Regions from separate parts of the Leucobacter sp. UCD-THU genome, predicted to be linked through region 2. Evidence: predicted binding sites of a transcription regulator. Region 2 holds the regulator's gene; the other holds the start of a gene.
What was found. Region 2 encodes HrcA, which represses chaperone genes, less so after heat shock. Its sites were predicted from a motif close to TTNGCACTCGNNNNNNNCGAGTGCNAA; they were not measured.

Region 1 (7,166 bases), on a different contig from region 2:
TCACCACAGCTTTCCGTGTCGTTTCGAGGTCTCTCGGTCGCGCAGCCCGCTCAGTCGAGCGGCTGCGGCTTCCAGGCGTCCTCGGGCAGGTAGTCGTTCGTGTAGATCTCGCTCACCGAGACCTCGGATCCGAGCACCTCGCCCGCGAGCAGACTGTCCGCGAGGGCCTGCCAGGCGGTGTCGTCCATCCATCCCCAGCCGTGCTCGTCGGTGCGGTCGCTGTACATCAGCTCGTGCGACGCCTCCAGGGTCTTCAGCAGGAACGCCGCGTCCGTCTCCGGGCGCTGCTTCACGTAGATGTCGACGACGGCGTCGAGGTCCTCTGCGGCGGTCTCGTACCCGCGCATCGTGGCCTCGAGGAAGCGCGAGACGGCGTCGGCGTGATCGGCCAGGTACGCGTCGTTCGCGAAGATCGAGTGGCCGAGGATCGGCTGCTCCTCCGTGCTGAAGGAGAGGAATACGGGGTCGACGCCCTCGTCGGCGAACTGGATCACGTGGTGGTTGTTCTGACCGGTGCAGGCGTCGGCCGCCCCGGAGAGCACCACCGTGCACTTGGCCTGCGGGTCCACGAACGAGAGCGCGAGATCGCTCTCCGAGTCGAGGCCCGCCTCGGCGAGCTTCGATCGGAGCATCGCCTGCTCGGGGCTCGCCGCGGCCGTCGAGACGGTCTTGCCCTCGAGGTCCTCGAACGACTCGATGCCGCTGGCGGCCGGCGCGATGACACCGGAGGAGGTGCGCTGCAGGTGGTTGGCGACCACCGTGAACTCGAGGCCCGAGTCCACTCCGCTCAGGATCGTGTCCGGGCCGGCGAGGCCGAGGTCGCTCTCGCCCGCCGCGACGGCCTGCACGGTGGCCGTGGAGCCCGAGAGGAACTGGAGCTCGACGTCGAGGCCCGCCTCCTCGTAGTATCCGAGCTCATCGGCGACGACGATCCCGTCCCATTCCGCCACGGGGTAGGTCCAGTGGAGCGCGAGCCGCAGCTTCGTCGGCTGCTCGCTCTCGGAGTCCGGGGCGGGCGAGCCGCCGCCGGAACAGGCGACGGTGGCTGCGATCAGGACGCCGGCGAACACGGCGCCCACTGCGCGGATGGTTTTCATGGTTTCTCCTCATCATCGAGTTTTGGCTACCAAATCCGTATTGTGTATACAGTAAAGCATAAATGGATCGCAAATGTTACACTTTTATTAAGAAGCCCGAACGGGCTGGAGCGATAGGAGAACAGTGAGCAGGACACGCAGCGGGACCACCGACGAAGACGTACTCGAAGCGGTCCGCGATCTCCTGACCACCGGTCAGCTGCGCCCCGGACAGGCCATCCGGCAGGTCGAGCTGGCGGAGCGCCTCGGCGTGAGTCGCGTGCCCGTCAGAGAGGCGCTCAAGACCCTCGAAGCCGTCGGGCTGCTGCAGCACACCGCGAACCGCAGCTACATCGTGTCCAAGCTGAGCTTTCGCGAGATCGAGGAGATCTACCGGCTCCGGGAGATCCTCGAATCCGACGCCATCCGCCAGACCCTCGCGCAGGGCGCCTCCCGGCAGCTCATCTGGAAGATGGAGCAGGCGCACGAGCGAGAGCTCGCCGCTCCCGGCGGCGACATCATCCTGAGCACCAAGCTGAACCGCGAGTTCCACTTCCCCGTCTTCGACGGCGCGACCGCCGCGCAAGTGCGACTGATCAGACAGCTCTGGGACTGCACCGACCCCTACCGCATCCTCTACTACGAGAACCACGGGCACCTCGAGAGCGCGCTGGCCGAGCACACCGAGATCCTGGAGGCGGTGAAGACCGGCGACGCCGAGCTCGTCATCGCGCTCTCCGACAGCCACCGCCAGCGCGGCATCACTCAGCTCGCCCCGATCGTCGAGTAGCGGCCGGCGGGCCGGGCCGCTCCTCGGCGCACGCGAGAAACGCCGCCTCTGCGAGCCGCTTCCGATCCACCTTGTTCGCCGCGGCGAGCGGGAACGCGTCGAGCGGCCAGATGCGACGCGGGTGCGCGAACGGCTCGAGCCTGCCCAGCACGTGCTGCTGCAGGGCGCGCTCGTCGAATTCGAAACCCGGGCTGACCAGCACGAACGCGACCGGCTTCCGCCCCTTCAACGCGTCCGGCACGGGCAGCACGACCGCGGAGAGGACCGCGGGATGCGCCTCCAGCGCCTCCTCTACCGCCTGCGGGTAGACGGTCTCGCCGCCGCACTTGAAGACGTCGTCCTCGCGCCCCGCGAACCAGAAGAACCCCTGGTCGTCCACCTCGAACAGATCGCCCGTGTGATGGAACCCGTCGGACGTGATGGGAGGCACGAGATCCGGGCGATTCCGATAGCGCATCATCATCGAGGGACTGCGCACCTCCAGGACCCCTCTGCCGCTCGTCGGCTCGCCGTCGGAGTCGACCAGGCGGATCCGGGGCACCCGCCGCGCGGCGCCGACCGACCCGAGGGGCGTCGGAAGGCCGTCCGGGTGGGGGCCGAACACCCCGGGCCCCGACTCCGTGGTGCCGTAGGAGGTCGTCACCGACGCTCCGGGGAACCAGCTCTCGATCTCGGCGAGCATCTCGTGGGAGGAGGGCGCAGAGCCCATCGTCACGCGCGCGACGCTCGACAGATCCAGCTCCCCGAGGAGATCGTGCTCCCTGCCCAGCATCGCGAACATCGGCGGCACACCCGTGAGATCGGTGACGCGGTGGCGCTCCACGGCGCCGAGGAAGGCTCGCGACTCGAATCTCGGCATGACGACCAGGGTTCCCCGCTGCGAGACGCAGGACAGGGCGAACATGAGCGCCGCGATGTGATTGAGCGGAGCCGCCACGAGCATCCGCGTCTCGGGCCGGGCGACGGCGGGCGCGACGGTCTCGACGATCCACCTCAGCGTGCGATTGCCGAGTTCGACACCCTTGGGCTGCCCCGTCGAGCCCGACGTGTAGAGGATGAGGCCCAGCTCGTCGTCCGGGCGCCGCACCGCCTCGCCCCCCGCCCCGCCGCTCCCCCGCTCTTCGGCGTCGCCTGGCTCCAGCAGCGGCAGCGCCGAGACGCCCCACTCCGAGAGCGATGCGATGCGCGGTCGGTCGGCGAGCACCGTGTGCAGGTCGGCGTCGGCGACGATGAACTCCACGCCGGGCCGAGGCAGCTTCACGCTGATCGGCACGGGCACCGCCCCCGCGTGCACGACCGCGGCGAAGGCGGCGATCCAGGCGATGCCGTTATCGGCGAAGATGCCGATCGCGCGGCCCGGCCTCAGCTCCGCCGAGTACTCCGAGAGCATCCGGTCCCGCAGCAGAGCCAGTCGGCGCAGCGTGCAGCGGTGCTCGCCGGTCTCCGACATCTCGATGACCTCCGCCTCCGCCGAGTCGGGGATGAGCAGCCGCTCCCACGCAGTCGATTCGTTCCCGGTTCCCATCTCTCGCCTCTCCTCGTCCCGCTTCACCGCGCGATCGCGAAGGTCGCGAACGCGCCGCTCGCCATCGCGACGAGCACTCCGTCCTCTCGGAGCACTCGCGCCTCCGCCACCGTCAGCGTCCTGCCCTTCCGCACGAGCGAACCCGTCGCCGTCAGCGGTTCCTCCCGAGTCGGCGCGAGGAACCGCACGTTCAGGTCGACGGTCGGGGCGGCCGCGCCGAACGCCGCCATCACGGCGCACTCCGCGGCGAGGTCGAGCAGCGCGGCGATGACGCCTCCGTGCGTGTGACCGCCGTCTCCGCCGTTGCCCCAGCTCGGCACCCACTCCACCCTGAGACGCACCGATCCGTCCGGGTCGATCCCCGTGAGCCGGGCCGGGAGCCACGCCTGGAACGGAGCATCGTCGATCACGTCCGAGATCCGTTCGAGGATCTCCGCCTCGTTCTCGGCCCCGCTCATCGGTCTTCGTCGCCCCAGGGATCGATCAGGATCTTCCCGATCACCTCGCGATCGCGGATCCGCCGGAGTCCCTCGACCGTCTGGCTCAGCGGCAGCACGTCGCTGATGCAGGGCTCGAGGCGCCCCTCCGACACGTCGGCCAGCAGCGCGACGATGTCCTCCGGACCGTATCCGTTCGAACCGATCACCTGAAGCTCGTAGGTCCAGATGTACCGCAGGTCCTCCTCGGGGGCGTATCCGGCGGTGGCTCCGCACGTCAGGATCCTGCCTCCGAGCGCGGTCGACTTCAGCGTCGGGCGCCACGTGTCTCCGCCGGTGAAGTTGATGACGACGTTCATGCCGGTGCGGTCGTCGAAGCGGCTCGGCTTGCCGTGGTGCTCCACCACCCACGCGAAGATGTCCTCTTCGCGGTAGTTCAGCACTTCGTCGGCCCCGAGCGCCAAGAGCGCCCGGCCCTTCTCCTCGCTTCCGACGGCGGCGACCACGTGCGCGCCGAGGCGCTTCGCGAGCTGCACGCAAGCGACGCCCACCCCGCCGGATGCGCCGAGCACCAGCACGCGGTCCCCCGCGCGGATCGCCCCTTTGCCGATCACCATGCGGTGCGCGGTGCCGTAGGCGACGGGCAGCGCCGCCGCGAGGTGCTCGCTCACGTCGTCGGGAAGCCTGATCAGCAGGCGGGCGTCGACCTCCACGTACTGCTGGAGGCCGCCATCGTACACCTCTCCGATCAGGCCCAGCTCCGGCAGAGAGGCGAGCCAGGGCATCACGACGACGCGGTCTCCGACCGCCCACTCGGCGGCGACGCCCTCGCCGACCTCGACGATGCGGCCCGCCACGTCGATACCGGGCACGACGGGCATCGGTATGGTGATGCCCGGCATCCCGCGGACGGTGAAGATGTCGTGGTAGTTCAGCGACGACGCGCCGACGCGCAGCACCACCCTCCCGGGCCCGGCTGCGGGTCTCGCTCGGTCATCACGGATCTGCAGAACATCGATATCCCCGTGCTCGGGCAGGACGACAGCGCGCATTCAAGACTCTCCTTCGAGTGGCAACACCCGAAGAATACATCACTTTGAGAAAAATAAATACTGATACTTAAAACTGAATACTCTTTACCTCGACCGCGGGAGACCGTCCGGCTCGGGCGAGGCTCCTCGCACACGCATACAACGAGGCCGGGCCCCGATCCATGAAGGATCGGGGCCCGGCCTCGTGCGGGAGGGAGCGCTCAGCGCTCGACCACCGCGAGGATGTCGCGCGCCGAGAGCACGAGGTAGTCGTCGCCGCCGACCTTCACCTCGGTGCCGCCGAACTTCGAGTAGATCACCACGTCGCCGACGCTCACGTCGAGCGGAATGCGGGTGCCGCTGTCGGCGACGCGACCGGGACCCACGGCCACGACCTCGCCCTCCTGCGGCTTCTCCTTGGCGCTATCCGGAATCACCAGACCGGACGCGGTGGTCTGCTCTGCCTCGACCTGCTTGATGACGATACGATCCTCGAGCGGCTTGATGGCTACCGACACGGTTGACCTCTTTCCAATGTCTGAAGGTTCTCTCGCGCCCGCCCCATGCGAGCGCGCCTAAGCAGAGTTTAGAACCCCCGTTGGCACTCTCGCAAGGGGAGTGCCAACGCGGCGCCGTCGGATCGCCCAAAGCGAACGGGATCCGTCACCCGACGACACGCACTCGCCCACGCCAGCCTATCGCCGCCTAGAATCGAAGTGACAGCCGATGCGCATCACGGCGGATCGGCGCCCCAACCGCTCGAGGAGCAGTCATGACCACCCCACACCCTCCCCAGCAGCCCGGAACGCCCCACGCCGCATATCCGCAGAACCCGCAGGGAGCGCCCGCGGCCCCTCAGTTCCAGCAGCCGGTCCAGCAGCCCGCCGCATATCGGCCCCAGGCCTCCACGGCCACCACGCTCGGCGCCACCAACACCTACGCCGTGCTCGCGATCATCTTCGGCTTCCTCGTGCCCATCGCCGGCATCGTGTTCGGCCACATGGGCCTCAACCAGATCAAGCGCAACGGCGACCCCGGTCGCGGTCTCGCCCTCACCGGCCTGATCGTGGGCTACGCCTACTTCGCGTTCATCGCGATCTTCATCGTCGTCTACATCGGGTTCATCGCCATGATGATCGCGGCCATGGGCAGCGCCTTCTCGGGATCCGACTACTACTACTGAGCCGCCGCCTCGGCCGCGGTACACCGCCCAACGAAAGGAACACGCAGTGTCCCAGAACCAGCCGCCCGCGGGCGACGCCTCCCAGCCCCAGCAGAACGCCTCAGCCGCCCCCGGCGACCCGGGCCAGCAGCCGCAGTACGCCGCCCCGCAGCAGCCCCAGTACGCGCCGCCGCCGCAGCCGGGCTACCCGCAGGCTCAGCAGCCCTACGCCGCTCAGCAGCCCTACGCGCAGCAGGCCCCCTACCCGCAGGCGTACGCCGCCGCGCCGCCCACCAACACCCTGGCGATCATCGCACTCATCAGCTCGTTCTTCATCTCGCTGGCGGGCGTCATCTGCGGCCACATCGCGCTGAAGCAGATCGAGCGCACCGGCGAGAGCGGCCGCGGCCTCGCGCTCGCCGGCCTCATCATCGGATACGTGGGTCTCGCGATCGGCGCGATCGTCGTGCTCTTCTACGTGATCCTCATCATCGGTCTGGCCTCCTCCTCGAGCTACTGACGATGGCGGCAGCCGCGCCGACCCCGAGCATCGCAGCCCCCGGCTGGCAGGAGCTCGTCACCCCGGCGGGTGGCGAGCTCCTCGCTCGTATCACCGGCGAACTGCAGCACGGCCGCGCACTCGACCGGATCGCGCGCGACCTGCGCTCCGAGGGCGCCGATCCCGCGCTGCTCGCCGCCGCGCTCACCCAGACCGATCTGCGCTCGCGCGCGGCGGCCAAGTTCGGCGAGAGCGCCTCGCACATGCTCTTCACGCGGGCGGCCCTCGAGCAGGCCACCCGATCGCGTGCGGCGGAGCTGCACGCAGCGCGGTTTCGAGCGGCCGGCTGCCGCTCGGTCGCCGACCACGGATGCGGCATCGGCGCGGAATCCCTGGCCTTTCTCGAGGCGGGTCTCGACGTGCATCCGGTCGAGCTCGATCCCCTCACCGCCGCCTTCGCGCAGCACAACCTCGCCCTCGCGGCGAAGCGGCTGGGAGCGGCGGCTCCCGCGGTGCGCCTCGGCGACGCCGAGTCGATCGGTCCGGGCGACGCCGAAGCCGTGTTCCTCGATCCCGCCCGCCGCACCGCCGGCCACACCGGCACGCGCAGGCTCGCCTCGCCCGACGACTACTCCCCCTCGCTGAG
Region 2 (7,166 bases):
GTGATGGTGATGATGAAGTCGGTCGCCGCGAAGCCCAGCAGCACGAGCACGACGAGTTTGCCGCGCCAGCGGGGCAGCAGTTTCGCGAGGATCGAGATCGATCCGGTGCCGTGCGGGCTCTCCTTCGCCACGCGCCGGTAGACGGGCAGTGCGCCGAGCAGTGTGACGAGCACGAGTACGACGGTCGCGATCGGTGCGACGGCGCCGGCGGCGAGCGCCGCGATCGCGGGCTGGTAGCCGAGGGTGGAGAAGTAGTCGACGCCGGTGAGGCACATCACTCGCAGCCAGTGGGCGCGGCGGTGCTCTTCGGGCTGGCCGTGGGGACCGGTCTGGCGGCCGGGGGACTCTGCGGTGCCGGCGAGCAGCCAGCGGCGGATCGGCGCGGCGCCGGGCTGGGGCGGCGGGTCGTCGGTGCCGGTCCATTCGAGGGACGAGGTGGTCGAGAGTCGGTTCACCCTCTCATCGAACCGCGGCGGGCGGCGGGCGGCGGCGATCCTCACGGTTTCCATACGGGGGCGGCGACGGCCCGTGCGGAATCCTCGCATCCGGGGCGTCGCAACGATTCGCGGCGGAGGGAGCGGCTGCGCTGTGGGATAATGGCGGGCAATGTCTCCTCGCAGTGTGAACCCCCCAGTGCCGGCGTCGACCGACCCCGCGCAGATCCGCAATTTCTGCATCATCGCGCACATCGACCACGGCAAGTCGACCCTCGCCGATCGCATGCTGCAGATCACGGGCACCGTCTCGGATCGCGACATGCGCGCGCAGTACCTCGACAACATGGACATCGAGCGCGAGCGCGGCATCACGATCAAGTCGCAGGCGGTGCGGATGCACTGGTCGCTCGGCGGCGGCGAGTACGCCCTGAACATGATCGACACCCCCGGTCACGTCGACTTCAGCTACGAGGTGTCGCGCTCGCTCGCAGCGTGCGAGGGGGCGATCCTGCTGGTCGACGCCGCGCAGGGCATCGAGGCGCAGACGCTCGCCAACCTGTACCTGGCGATGGAGAACGATCTCGAGATCATCCCGGTGCTCAACAAGATCGACCTGCCCGCGGCCGACCCGGAGCGGGTGGCGCGCGAGATCGCGGATCTGATCGGCGGCGACCCGGCCGACATCCTGAAGGTGTCGGGCAAGACGGGTGCCGGGGTCGAGGAACTGCTGGATCGCGTGGTCGAGCGCATCCCGGCGCCGGTGGGCGAGATCGACGCGCCCGCCCGCGCCATGATCTTCGACTCCGTCTACGATCCCTACCGCGGCGTGGTCACCTACGTGCGCATGATCGACGGGCGGCTCACCCCGCGCGAGAAGATCCTCATGATGTCGACGAAGGCCGAGCACGAGGCGCTGGAGATCGGCGTCTCGTCGCCCGGTCCGACGCCCACGAAGGGTCTTGCGGTGGGCGAGGTCGGCTACCTCATCACCGGCGTGAAGGATGTGCGCCAGTCGAAGGTGGGCGACACGGTCACCACCAAGCTGAAGTCGGCGCAGGATCCGCTGCCGGGCTACACCGACCCGAAGCCGATGGTGTTCTCGGGCCTGTACCCGCTCGACGGCAGCGACTACCCGATCCTGCGCGAGGCCCTCGACAAGCTGAAGCTGTCGGATGCGGCCCTGCAGTACGAGCCCGAGACGTCGGTGGCGCTGGGCTTCGGTTTCCGCTGCGGCTTCCTCGGCCTGCTGCATCTCGAGATCATCTCGGAGCGCCTGCGCCGCGAGTTCGACCTCGATCTCATCGCCACCGCGCCGAGCGTGATCTATCAGGTCACCACCGACGACGGCAAAGAGGTCACGGTCACGAACCCGTCGGAGTACCCCGACGGCAAGATCGCGAGCGTGCGCGAGCCGGTCGTGAAGACCGCGATCCTCGCCCCGAAGGACTACGTCGGCGCCATCATGGAGCTCTGCCAGAGCCGGCGTGGCAGCCTCCTGGGAATGGAGTATCTCGGCGAGCGCGTCGAGCTGCGCTACAGCATGCCGCTCGGCGAGATCGTGTTCGACTTCTTCGACCACCTGAAGAGCCGCACCCAGGGGTACGCGAGCCTCGACTACGAGCCGATGGGCGAGCAGGAGGCCGACCTCGTGAAGGTCGACATCCTGCTGCAGGGCGACAAGGTCGACGCGTTCAGCGCGATCGTGCACCGCGACAACGCCTACCACTACGGCACGATGATGGCCGAGCGGCTGCGCAAGCTGATTCCGCGCCAGCAGTTCGAGGTGCCCATCCAGGCCGCGATCGGCGCGCGCGTCATCGCCCGCGAGACCATCCGCGCGATCCGGAAGGACGTGCTCGCCAAGTGCTACGGCGGCGACATCAGCCGCAAGCGCAAGCTGCTCGAGAAGCAAAAGGAGGGCAAGAAGCGCATGAAGATGGTGGGCCGCGTCGAAGTGCCGCAGGAGGCCTTCATCGCCGCGCTCTCGGGCGATGTCGACGGCAAGGAAACCGCGAAGAAGTAAGGGGCGGACGATGAGCAACGAGCAGCCCGCGCGGCGCAGCAGCCACATCGAGATGCCGGTCGCCTACGCGGCGGTGGGGGCTTCGAAGGCCCCCGATCTGCTGCGCTTCCCGCCGGAGGGCACCACGCCCTACGAGGAGTCGCTGCGCCTGGGCAGCGGGCAGGAGCGCTACCTGCTGGCGTCGAGCCTGCTGATGACCTGGGGTGCGCAGCGCGGCAGCGGCGTCGCCGTCGCCGATGTGGTGCGCGGTTCGGGTGCGCGCTACGCCGGGGTGAGTTTCGACGACGGCGGCCAGCCGCAGGCCGCCGGCGAGGTCGAGGAGCAGTTCGGCCCCGACGGAGAGCCGTACCTGGTGGCCGGCACCACGGCCGTGCTGCACGCGCCGGGGCAGGATCCGCGCAGCGTGCTCATCGTCTACACCGTCGATGAGGAGCGGCGCTCGGGCTTCGCCTGGGGCACCTGCGATGAGGCGGGCGCCGTGGGCGAGCAGCTCTTCACGATCGAGCATCGTGACGACGACACCGTCTGGGCGGTGGCGCGCGGTTTCCTCGCAGCGCCGAAGAGCGGCCTGCTCGGTCTCAAGGCGCGCGCCGATCTGCGCGTCGCCGTCGAGGCCGTGAAGGCGCAGCTCGCGGCGCTCGCACCGGGTGCGGCGCCGGTCGCGGATCTCGCCGGGCCCGCCGCCATCGCAGCGGATCCGGGCACTCCGGCCGATCCCGCCGGCGAGCCCGAGCCCGCCGGCGAAGCGGCCCCCGAGCCCGACGCCGAAGCCTCTGACTCCGCCGCCGATGCCCCGGCCGCCGTCGCCCCCGAGGTCGCGGACCGAGACAGCGCGGATGCGGGTGACGATGCCGAGCATTCTGCCTGAGGGCGATCCCGCCCCGGCTGACGGTTCGCTGCCCTCCGGCGTCGCCGACGGCGCCGAAGAGCGGCGCTTCGGCGTCTACGTGCACGTGCCCTACTGCCGGGTGCGCTGCGGGTACTGCGACTTCAACACCTACACGGCGAGCGAGCTCGGCGGCACCCGCCGCGACGACTACGCCGGCCAGGTGCAGCGCGAACTGGCCTTCGGCGCGGAGGTGCTGCGGCGGACGGGGGTGCCGGATCGCCGGGCGTCCACGGTCTTCTTCGGCGGGGGCACGCCCACGCTGCTGCCCGCGAGCGATCTCGCGGCGATGCTCGGCCGGATCCGCGATGAGTGGGGTCTCGAGCCCGGGGCCGAGGTGACGACCGAGGCGAACCCCGATTCGGTCGACGCGGCCTACCTCGCGACCCTCGCGGAGGCGGGGTTCACCCGCGTCAGCTTCGGCATGCAGTCGGCGGTGCCGCACGTGCTCGCCACGCTCGACCGCACGCACACGCCCGAGCGGATCCCGCTCGTGACGCGGTGGGCGCGCGAGGCGGGACTGCAGGTGAGCGTCGACCTGATCTACGGCACGCCGGGGGAGTCGCTCGCCGACTGGGAGCGCTCGATCGACGCGGCGCTCGCGACCGACCCCGATCACATCTCGGCCTACGCCCTGATCGTGGAGGCGGGCACGAAGCTCGCGGCGCAGATCCGGCGCGGCGAGGTGCCGGAGCCCGACGAGGACCTGCACGCCGAGATGTACGAGCTCGCCGACGCCCGCTTCGCCGCCGCGGGCTTCTCCTGGTACGAGATCAGCAACTGGTCGCGCACCCCCCAGACCCGCTCGCGGCACAACCTCTCGTACTGGACGGGCGAGGACTGGTGGGCGGCCGGCCCTGGCGCCCACAGCCACATCGGCGGCGTGCGCTGGTGGAACGTGAAGCACCCCGGCGCCTACGCCCAGCGCATCGAGGCGGGGATCTCGCCGGCGCACGCGCGCGAGACGCTGAGCGAGGACGCGCGCCGCGAGGAGCGCGTGCTGCTGGAGACGCGGATCGCCGACGGTCTGCCCGCCGAGGTGCTGCGGCCCGATGAGCGCCGCGCGATCCCGCAGCTCATCGCCGACGGGCTCATCGACGGCCGGGCCGCGATCGCCGGGCCGGGGCGGATCGCGCGCGTGGTGCCCACGCTGCGCGGTCGCCTGCTCGCCGACACTGTCGTGCACCGCCTCCTCGGCTGACGGTCCTGATCGGCTTCCGACGGCTCGGGGGTCGCGGCCGGTCCCTGCCGCTTCCCGCCGCACCCGCGTGCTGGGTTTCGCCGACGGCGTGATTCGCTGCCGGCAGCGCGGTGCGGCCTGCGATAGACTTGGCACTCTGAGTTGGCGAGTGCCAAGAAGGAGAGGCGTCACATGGTGTCGGAGCGCAGCCTGGCGGTGCTGCACGCGATCGTGAGCGACTACGTCTCCTCCAATGAGCCCGTCGGATCCAAGGCGATCGTCGACCGCCACAGCTTCGGCGTCTCCGCCGCCACGATCCGCAACGACATGGCGCTGCTCGAAGAGGACGAGCTGATCGCCCAGCCCCACACCTCCTCCGGGCGCGTGCCCACCGACAAGGGCTACCGGCTCTACGTCGACACGCTCGCGACGATCCGCCCGGTCAGCGCGGCGCAGCGATCCGCCATCGAGCGCTTCCTGGGCGAGTCGAGCGACCTCGACGACGTGATGGCCCGCACCGTGCGGCTGCTCGCGCAGCTCACCAACCAGGTGGCCGTCGCCCAGTACCCGTCGCTGCGGCGCACAGTGGTGCGCCACATCGATCTCGTCGCGGTCGGCGAGGACCGGGTGCTGTGCGTGCTCATCCTCGGCAGCGGCGTCGTCGAGCAGCAGGTGGCGTGGCTGCCGGCCTCGCAGGTGACCGAGGCCTGGGTGCACGGTCTCAGGCAGCGGATCGCCGAGGCCGCGGTGGGATCCGACGTGGAGACGGCCGTCGCCGCCGTGACGGGCCTCGTCGAAGGCGTCGACGGCTGGGCGCAGCCCGCCGAGGCGGAGCTGGTGCGCCGGGTGCTCTCGGTGGTGGCCAGCCAGCTGCAGGCCAACCGCAGCGAGCGCATCGCCGTGGCCGGAGCGGCCAACCTGTCGCGGCCAGGCGAGTTCGCGGGCTCGCTGCCCGCGGTGCTGGAGGCGATCGAGGAGCAGGTGGTGCTGCTGCGGCTGTTCGGCGAACTCGCCCGTGACGGCCGCGACGTCGCCGCGTCGATCGGCCGCGAGAACGCCCCCTACGGCCTCGCGGCCACCTCGGTGATCGCGTCCAGCTACGAGCAGGAGGCCGACTCGGTCTCGCGTCTCGGCGTGCTGGGGCCCCTGCGCATGGACTACGCCGGCAACATCGCGGCCGTGCGCGCGGTCGCCCGCTATCTCAACCGCTTCCTGGGCGAGGAGCAGTAGCTCGGCGGGGCGCCCGCCCCGTCTCGCCCGGTCGTCATTTTCACCGAACAACACCCCTGAGGAGCACAACGTGGCCGACCACTACGAGACCCTCGGCGTGCCGCGCGAGGCGACGCCCGAAGACATCAAGAAGGCCTACCGCCGGCTCGCGCGCGAGCTGCACCCCGACGTGAACCCGAGCGACGACGCCGCAGAGCGCTTCAAGGACGTCACCCACGCCTACGACGTGCTGAGCGACCCCGAGCAGCGGCAGCGCTACGACATGGGAGGCGGCCAGGGCGGCGCCGCCGGCTTCGGCGACATCTTCGAGACCTTCTTCGGGGGAGGCTTCGGCGGCGCGCAGCGCGGCCCCCGCCCCCGCTCCGAGCGCGGCGACGACGCGATGATCCGCGTCGACGTCTCCCTCGAAGACGTGATCTTCGGCGTGCAGCGCGACATCACGGTCAACACGGCCGTGCTGTGCGAGGTCTGCCAGGGCAGCTGCTGCCAGCCGGGCACCCATCCGGTGACGTGCGACGTGTGCGGCGGCCAGGGCCAGGTGCAGCGCCAGGTGCGCTCGCTGTTCGGCAACGTCGTGACGATGCACCCCTGCGGCAGCTGCCACGGCTACGGCACGGTCATCGAGCACCCCTGCGTGGAGTGCGGCGGCAAGGGCCGCGTGCGCGAGCGCCGCACGATCCCCGTCGACATCCCCTCGGGCATCGACACCGGCACGCGCCTGCAGATGCGCGGCGGCGGCGAGGTCGGCCCGGGCGGCGGTCCCAACGGCGACCTGTTCATCGAGTTCCGCGTGATGCACCACGACGTGTTCAGCCGAGACGGCAACGACCTGCTCTGCACGATGCAGGTCTCGATGACCGACGCGGTGCTCGGCACCGCGGCGAAGCTGCAGGCGCTCGACGGCGAGGTGGAGGTCGAGGTCGCACCGGGCACCCAGTCGGGCGACGTGCTCACGGTGCGCGGGCGCGGCATCCAGGCGCTGCGCAGCACGAACCGCGGCGACCTCAAGATCGCCGTGCAGGTGAACACCCCCACCAAGCTGTCGAAGCGGGAGCAGGATCTCGTGCGCCAGCTCGCCTCGCTGCGCAGCGACGAGCCGCCGCACCTCGGCGAGTTCCAGCAGGGCTTCTTCGGCAAGCTGCGCGACCGTTTCTTCCGCCAGGGGTAAGCGGTCGATGGCCAACCTCTACTACCGCGAGGATCTCGCGGCGGGGCAGCTCGCACCGGGCGCGCTCGTCGAGGTGACGGGCGACGAGGCGCGCCACGCGGTGCGGGTGAGCCGGCTGCGCCAGGGGGAACGGATCCTCCTGGGCGACGGCGCAGGCACTCTCGGCGCGGGGGTGGCCGAGCAGGTGGCGAAGGATCGTTTCGCCGTGCGCATCGAGCGGGTGGAGGCGGCGCCCGAGCCGA

Region 1: a site for HrcA is predicted at 5,458-5,484, ahead of groES (co-chaperone GroES). Genes of this name have one in related genera too.

Annotation. Positions count from the first base shown of each region.
Region 1 is NZ_KB714605.1:176,038-183,203, forward strand. It holds gene H490_RS30230 (ABC transporter substrate-binding protein) at 51-1,097, opposite strand; gene H490_RS30235 (GntR family transcriptional regulator) at 1,222-1,866, shown strand; gene H490_RS0116425 (class I adenylate-forming enzyme family protein) at 1,838-3,391, opposite strand; gene H490_RS31255 (PaaI family thioesterase) at 3,415-3,849, opposite strand; gene H490_RS30245 (zinc-binding dehydrogenase) at 3,846-4,880, opposite strand; gene groES (co-chaperone GroES) at 5,081-5,377, opposite strand; gene H490_RS30255 (DUF4190 domain-containing protein) at 5,632-6,042, shown strand; gene H490_RS30260 (DUF4190 domain-containing protein) at 6,089-6,541, shown strand.
Region 2 is NZ_KB714604.1:365,298-372,463, forward strand. It holds gene H490_RS29130 (hypothetical protein) at 1-275, opposite strand, end outside; gene lepA (translation elongation factor 4) at 607-2,460, shown strand; gene H490_RS32860 (DUF1990 family protein) at 2,471-3,328, shown strand; gene hemW (radical SAM family heme chaperone HemW) at 3,309-4,547, shown strand; gene hrcA (heat-inducible transcriptional repressor HrcA) at 4,719-5,756, shown strand; gene dnaJ (molecular chaperone DnaJ) at 5,827-6,924, shown strand; gene H490_RS29160 (16S rRNA (uracil(1498)-N(3))-methyltransferase) at 6,932-7,166, shown strand, end outside.